2 regions of the Paenibacillus sp. FSL W8-0186 genome follow, and region 2 is predicted to be linked to the other one. Evidence: riboswitches for the same ligand, from Rfam matches in the RefSeq annotation. Region 2 holds a riboswitch; the other holds the start of a gene.
What was found. A riboswitch is a leader RNA that binds a small molecule or an ion and turns the genes downstream of it on or off. The one in region 2 is predicted to bind thiamine pyrophosphate.

Region 1: it holds a riboswitch for thiamine pyrophosphate, as region 2 does, so the genes downstream of both, MKX50_RS06755 (ECF transporter S component) here and MKX50_RS19080 (YkoF family thiamine/hydroxymethylpyrimidine-binding protein) in region 2, are expected to answer to the same signal.

Annotation. Positions count from the first base shown of each region.
Region 1 is NZ_CP150207.1:1,578,376-1,582,230, forward strand. It holds gene asd (archaetidylserine decarboxylase) at 1-701, opposite strand, end outside; TPP riboswitch at 857-969, shown strand; gene MKX50_RS06755 (ECF transporter S component) at 1,077-1,679, shown strand; gene MKX50_RS06760 (ABC transporter ATP-binding protein) at 1,683-3,293, shown strand; gene MKX50_RS06765 (energy-coupling factor transporter transmembrane component T) at 3,290-3,855, shown strand, end outside.
Region 2 is NZ_CP150207.1:4,265,646-4,269,500, reverse strand. It holds gene MKX50_RS19085 (ECF transporter S component) at 1-394, opposite strand, end outside; gene MKX50_RS19080 (YkoF family thiamine/hydroxymethylpyrimidine-binding protein) at 397-1,032, opposite strand; TPP riboswitch at 1,163-1,276, opposite strand; gene MKX50_RS19075 (SPOR domain-containing protein) at 1,414-2,532, shown strand; gene MKX50_RS19070 (Maf family protein) at 2,706-3,311, shown strand; gene radC (DNA repair protein RadC) at 3,462-3,855, shown strand, end outside.

The sequences.
Region 1 (3,855 bases), 2.7 Mb from region 2:
TCGACCAGCAGGACGACGGTTGAGCCGAATTCGAAATAAGCCATATCGTCTCCCCGGTTCCAGTGCTTCGCTTCGGGATCCGTATATTTAATGCTGCTTACGTTCATGGCCCCGACTTTGACTACGGCAACTTCTCCGAGGTCGTGGGAGATATATGTGATTAGCCGTTCATTGCGGCTGAGTACCTTCCTCATATTTCTCATTCCAAAATCATTGACGGGATAGACCTTCCCTTTTATATGCTCGCTCTCCAGCTTGCTTCCCGTTATTGGGGCATGAATGCGGTGATAGTCGGTCGGGCTAAGGTATAGCACGAAGAAAAAGCCATGGTTGTAGCTTTGCGCGCGCGGGGAGTAATTAAGCAGCTCTTCCAAAGAGTAGTCCTGGCCTTTGACGTTAAGAATTGTTCCTGTTTGAATTTCTCCCATTGCAGTAATTAATGCATCGACGGGGCTGATCAGCCCTTCCGGAAGGGAATGAATCGGGCGCATGTCCGGCTTGAGCCTGCGCGTGAAAAATTCGTTCAGCGTCCGGTATTCTTTAATGTCCTTTTCGGCTTCATCTAGCGGAATGCCATAGGATTTAGCGAAAGCAGGAATAAGAAGCCGGCTTGCTTCCGAGTGTGAGAACCGGCCCATCAGCCGGGAGATCCATTTCCGGGAGGTAAGCTCCGTCATCCATTTCATCCATTTTGCGATCAAATTGGTTCCCCCTAATTCCTATGCTGAACAATGGTGCTGCCGTTTTCCACTTCCGACTATATTGACATATAATACAATTGAAATCAACAACGATGCTGTAATAATTAAATAAAGCTTGCTACTGCGGCATCTCTTGTTGTATGGTTAAATCAATCGCATAGTGATACGGGAGCTTGAGAGGAATCAGGCTGAGATTGCAGTATAATCCGCTGCTGACCGTTAATCTGATCTGGATAATGCCAGCGTAGATAATCCGTTGTTCAAGGTTTCTTCGTGCCTATGAACCCATACAGCCGCCTGAGCATATCCAGCGGTTTTTTTGTTGTGTTTAGCCATACTATTTCAAAGAGGCAAGAAGAAGGGGAGATGACGGTAATGCAAAATGCAGTACAAAGAAAAGGCGGTCGGGGGCTGAAGCTGAGCGATTTGCTCGTAACGATTTTCGTCTCAATCGTCCTGGGAGTAGTTTATTATTTTTGGAGCGCGGTTTATAATCTGTTCTCGTTTTTTCCACAGGCGGATGAGCTTGTCTACGGTATGTGGTTCATGGCGTCGACGCTGGTATTTTTACTGATTCGCAAGCCTGGCGTAGCTCTAATCGCTGAAATTGCCGCCGCGCACGTATCGATATTGTTCGGCAGCGAGTGGGGCATACAGCTTGTCATGTACAGTGTGCTCCAAGGGCTGGGCGCCGAATTGGTATTCGCGGCATTCCGCTACAAGAACTATTCGGCATCGGTGGCGGCTTTGGCGGGTGTAGCCGCAGCGGTAGGTTCGCTGATCCCGGACATTTATTATGGATATATCCAGGATTATCAAACCTGGCTGCTGATTGCCAAATACGGCATGCGCGCCATCAGCTCTGCCCTGATTTGCGGATACTTGGCATATGCAATCGTGAAGGCAGTAGAGGCTACGGGGGTAACCAATTTGCTGCGTCCTGTTGAGGATAAAGATTATGCGGCGCTGGACGATTAAGCGATGATGCCTATATTGACATCCGCCGCAGCAAGTGACCAGCAGAACCGGGCAGCGGCTATAGCAGCGGGCGTAACCGGGCTTCGGCTTAAGTTCCCGGGTGAGGAACGCTTCGTTTTTAAAGATCTTACTCTGCATGTAGAACAGGGGGAGAAGGTATTGCTGCTGGGCCCGAGCGGGAGCGGGAAATCTACCCTGCTGCAGGTGCTCTCAGGTATTATACCTTCGCTTGTCGAGGTGCCTATGCGCTGCGAAGAGCGGATACAGCCCCCATCCTGGGGATTCGTGTTTCAAGACCCGGATACCCAATTTTGCATGCCTTATGTGGATGAGGAGCTAGCCTTTGTTCTCGAAAATCTTGCCGTTCCGCAAAACGAGATGCAGGAACGAATGGGAGAGGTTCTCGAGGCGGTCGGCCTTCATTTGCCGGAGCTGCATGTCCAGATCGACACATTGTCCCAGGGGATGAAACAGCGGCTGGCTCTGGCCTCTGTGCTGCTCTCCAATCCCCAGGTGCTCTTTCTAGACGAGCCCTCTGCGCTGCTTGATCCGGAAGGCCGGGAACAGGTTTGGGAGACAGTCAAGAAGGTCTCCCCCGACCGGACGCTAATTATTGTCGAGCATCGGATCGAGGAAATTGCCGGTTTTGTCGACCGGATCATTCTCTTTGGCCCGGAAGGACAGCTGCTCGGACAGGGAACGCCGCAAGAGGTGTTCAGCACGTATCAATCCGAGCTGAAGGAGTTCGGTATTTGGTATCCCGGTGTATGGGAGCATTATTTCCTATCGCCGGAGGGAGAGGCGCTTCTTGAACCAATTCTCCAAGATGCGCCGGCATCCTCTGGAGCGACCTTAAAGCTGCTGGAGCTCTCCCGGTTCAAGGGCCTCAGGCACGGTAGACCGGTCATTAAGATCGAGCAGGCTTCCGTTTCACCAGGAGACTTCATTGCGATTACCGGGCCAAACGGAGCGGGAAAGAGCTCGCTGCTGCTGAGCCTGATGGGACTGCTCCGCTCGGAAGGAGCTTATTTACTAAATGGAGAGCCTTTGGATGACAGGCCGTTCGGCCAGAGCGCAAGGAAAGGCCGCTGGCGCAGGAACAAGCGAGATAAGCGTATAGAGCAGGCTGCATCCCATATCGGCTTTGTGTTCCAGAATCCAGAATTTCAATTCGTTGCTGAGCAGGTGGCAGAGGAAATCGCTTTTTCCTTGCGGCTCGAAGGATTAACGGAGAAGCTCGTAGCGGAGCGGGTCGACGCTGCTTTGTTGACCTTTGGATTAGAGGGGCTGAATCACCGCCATCCTTATCAGCTCTCCCTTGGGCAAAAGCGGAGATTAAGCGTGGCTGGCGCAGCGGTGTTGAATAAACCTATTCTGCTGCTGGACGAACCAACCTTTGGCCAGGATGCCGTAAATACCTTTGCGATTCTGCAGGTTTGCGAGAAGCTGCGCCGACAGGGAACCTCAATTATCATGGTGACGCATGAAGAGAAGATTGCCGATATCATTGCAACCCATCATTGGGAGGTCCGGGAAGGAACAGTCGTGTCCCAGCGGAGGACAGAGCGGGGAGAGCGGATAAGGCACCTTGCACAGGAAGAGGGGAACCGATGAAACAATTTCTAACGCCTCGGCGAACAACCTGGCTGCACCGTGCTAATCCTGCCGCCAAGCTGGGGATGATTGTGCTGCTGTTTCTATTGACCTTATTTACGCATAGCTTGGATTTTATTGCTTATCAGGCCATAGCTGTCTTTCTCGTTCTATTTCTGATGAGCGGGCATCCTCCATGGAAAATCATGCTGCTGCTTCTCCCTCTGCTGTTTGTATTTGTATCCTCCTCCATTACGATGATCCTCTTTGGCAAAGGGGATACGCTTTGGTGGAAATGGGGAATCATCCGCATATCAGAGGAAAGCTTCTATCGGGGAATTCATATCGGCTTCAAATCGGTTACTTTTGCCGCTGAGGGTTTGCTGTATGTACTAACGACCTCATCGGTCGCCTTGTTCTATGCCCTGATGCAGAAAGTTAAGCTTGCACCGAAATACGCCTATAGCTTCATGGCCTCGGTCCGGCTGCTGCCGATGGTATGGGAGGAGTTCCTGATCCGGCGCAGCGCTCTGCAGATTCGCGGGGTACGGCATAGCCGCGGCATCCGCGGCTGGATCGAGCA
Region 2 (3,855 bases):
AGCCCCAGCCAAAGCTGAATACGGCCGCGCCTACGCCTGCGCCCATGAGCACTGCTGTGTTGTAGTAACGGTATCTTACGGCGGCGAATACCGCTTCCGCTCCGAGGCCTTGAATAAAGGCCGACAGAATCAGGATCGGGCCGGTGACGTTGCCGATCAACACCTCGATCGTTCCGGCGATTGTCTCAGACAGCAGGGCAGCTCCGGGCTTGCGCAAGATATAGGCCGAAATGATTGAAACGATAAACCATATGCCGAAGATGACCTCATATCCCATCGGACCCATAAAGCCGACAAGCACATTTCCTATCTGCAGGAAAATCAAATAGACGACAGCAAACACGACGGACAGCGAGCTGAGAACGATAATGTCGCGAAGCTTCCAGGTTGACATCCTTATTCCCCCTTCCTCTGCACATGCTCCGGTTTGGCTGACGGGCTGTTGCAGGAGATTGTGGCCGTCATGACTAGATGGGAAGTCTTGGTGCTTGACGTGACAAAGGCATTTTCGAGCGAACGAAACACCTGTTGGGCGGTTCCATCCAAGCGGCTGGCGTAATGAATTCCGCCGGAGAACGTTCCCTCGGCTTCCGCCGCTTTGACCGCATCATAAATGACGTCCATGTAGTGGGCCACCCCCATCGGGTAAAGGGCGAATTGAGCTGCGGTATCAACCGATGTTTTGTTCCCTTCATTCAAACGGACATCGTCCTCAGACATGAAGACATCTCCTTCCGTATCTCCCGGGCAGCCTACGGAAAAGGTTGCGCTAAGAACGACATGCTCACCGCTTTTTGCCGCTTGCAGGAAAATGGATTTCACTACGTCGAACACATGCTCATGGCGGCCGCGCACGCAGGTGCTGACGTCATCGCTTTGAACCCAGACCTTGGACGTATCGGTCTGCTCCAGCGCTCCAAGAATGATCGGAACGAACCGGTCGCTCATCGGAAACAGAGAGAACCGGCAGCCGACGATGCGGCTGGTGCCGCAGGCCGCGGCTTGAATGTTGTGGTTGAATGAATTGGTCATGATGCTTTTCCTCCCCTGGTTCATTTGAATTATTGCTGATAACGACAAAAAAACCGCACCCGAAGAGTGCAGTTATATCGATACAGCCTGTGTCTGCTTAAACATTTTAAAGCAAGCACGCAGCGCTATTTATCGTTTCCCCGCACTTCCCCACGCTAGTATGATCTAGATCGGGTGTAAAGGGTTAACCGTTCCTCAAGCGGGAACGATCTCTCAGCCAGCAAAGGCACCCCTAGTGCATTTTTCCGTGATGCGGTTGTCAATGGTTCCCATTATACAGAGTTCCTTTCAATTGTAAAGCCTTGTTTAAATGAAGTGGTCTATATTCTCGCAAATATTCATATTGTAACGGTAGAAGAGAGGACAAGGAGCGTGCGGATCGTGAACAAGGCAAAGATGACATTCCGGTTCGATGAACATGGGCAGCAAGCGCACAGTGCACAGAAGGCTGGAGATCGCCAGCGGCTGGAGACCGCCCCCGCTTCAGGGCATGACAAGCCGCCCGAGCGATCAGAACAAGAACCGAAGGATACTCCTATAACTTACCGTGCGGTGGAAACGATAGATTATTGGGGAGATCCCTTTACAGACCATACAGGAACAGGGATTGCCCTATTGCCAGAGCATGCCGAGCCAGGCGGCGGTGATTATTATTTTCGCAAAACGCGGACCTCCTGGTGGAAGGTTGCCGGCTCGCTGACCGGCGCGATCGTGACCGGAGCGCTCTTTGGATTCGTCGTTCTGTCCATGTTCGACCAGGAAATGACGGTGCCGATCCCTGGAATTAGCGTGCCGAAGCAGGGGGCGGCCGGAGAAGCAGCCGATATTCCCGTACTTGGCGGTGTCATTACGGAGGAACAGGTTCCGCTCGTACAGGTCGTTCTGCCTTCACAGAGCTATCATTTCCTGCAGTACGGCGTGTTCAGCACAGCGGAAGGCGTTGCCCTGGCCCAGGAACAATTGCGCTCCGCGGGAATTGCCGCCGCGCGGGATACCATGGATGAGAAGCGGGTCTATGCCGGAGTATCCCCGGACCGTGAGGAAGCTAAAATGCTGAGCGGGAGGCTGAAGACAGGCGGCGTTCACCTCATTTTGCATGAAATTGCTTTGCCTGAATCGGCTACGATGGAATATAAAGGGGATGCGGCATCCCTCCAGCAATATTTGGCGCAGAGTGCGGATCTCGCCTATATGCTCAGCTCCTCCTCGGCAGCTCTTCTGGGAGAAGCTTCTCCCGGGCGCCAGAGTCAGGAGGAAATCGGCCGGCTAAGGGAGAGCCACCAGCTGTGGACCAAAAGCGCCGCTGACGTTCGAGGCAAGCTGACGGCAGCCGCAGAGGCTGAAGCAAAGGAGATGGAGAAGGCGATGAACAGCGCGGTTGAGGCGATGGAGGAATTTAACGAGAAGGGCGAGCAAACCATGCTCTGGGAAGTGCAGAACGAAGTGATGCGGTTCATTCTGGCAGAACAAAAGCTGGTCGGAGGCCAAGAAGGGCCGTAAATGAACCATCAAAAGGCAGGGAATTGGAAATAGTTGCCCCTGCCTTTTTTATGTTTGTATTGCCGATCAATTAACCTTATAATAATGAAGTGCAAAGTGTCAAAAAATGGCGAGGTTAACAGCTCTGAACTTATTCGGGCGACAGCCGGGCAAAGGAGCATACGAACTTGGAAATTGCAGCTTCATCATCGCAGTATGTCATATTGGCCTCGACTTCACCGCGCAGACGGGAATTGCTGGCTTCCTTACATATTCCGTTTGCGGTGATTCCAAGCGAAGCGGACGAAACTACGCCGGAGCAATGGGAGCCGGAGCAAATCGTGATGGAGCTTGCGCTGCGCAAGGCCAAGGCTGTTCAGGCAACGCTTGAGCCAGCAGCGCGCGAAGCCGTTATCATCGGCAGCGATACGATTGTCGTCTTGGACGGACAAGTGCTTGGCAAGCCCAAGAATGAAGCGGAGGCAGCTTCCATGCTCCGTTCCCTGCAGGGACGAAGCCACGATGTGTATACTGCCGTGGCCTGCATCGATGTGATTACCGGAAGAACTGAAGTCGAATATCGCCGTACGACCGTTACGATGAGAACCGTAGCCGAGGATGAGATCGCCGCATATGCCAGGACCGGAGAAGGCTTGGACAAAGCGGGCGCTTATGCGATACAAGGACTCGGGTCGATTTTTGTCACGGGAATCGAAGGCTGTTATTTTAACGTGGTTGGACTGCCGCTATCCTTGCTGAGCGAGATGCTGGGCCATTTTGGAATCCATGTGTTGCGGTAATTAAATCCAGCCAAAAATGATGTAACAAATAACTTCATACGTACGTTGTTGTAAGAAAAGGAAGAGATAAAGCATATCCTTCCGCTATGAATTTTGCTGGCGGCCGGTGATCCGGACCCATGCCTAATCATTCGGAAGCGAGGGATATGAATGGATATGCCGCAATATTTGCTGCGGGACATGCCTTTTGAGGAAAGACCCAGAGAACGCTTGATGCAATACGGAGCCGGATCACTCAGCAATGCTGAGCTGCTGGCGATATTGTTTCGCACGGGAACCCGGGATGAATCGGCCATACATCTGGCTCAGCGCGTGCTGAGCGGAATTGGCGGACTCCGCCAGCTGGTGGATCTCAGCCTGGATGAGCTGATGGAGCTCAAAGGCATCGGCCCTGCCAAAGCGGTGCAGCTTAAGGCGGGAATCGAACTGGGGCAGAGGCTTGCCAGGACGAGGCTCCCGGAGGCCCAGATCATTCGCAGTCCGCGGGATGCAGCGGATTTATTGATGGAGCAGCTGCGTTATTTGCAGAAGGAACATTTTGTCT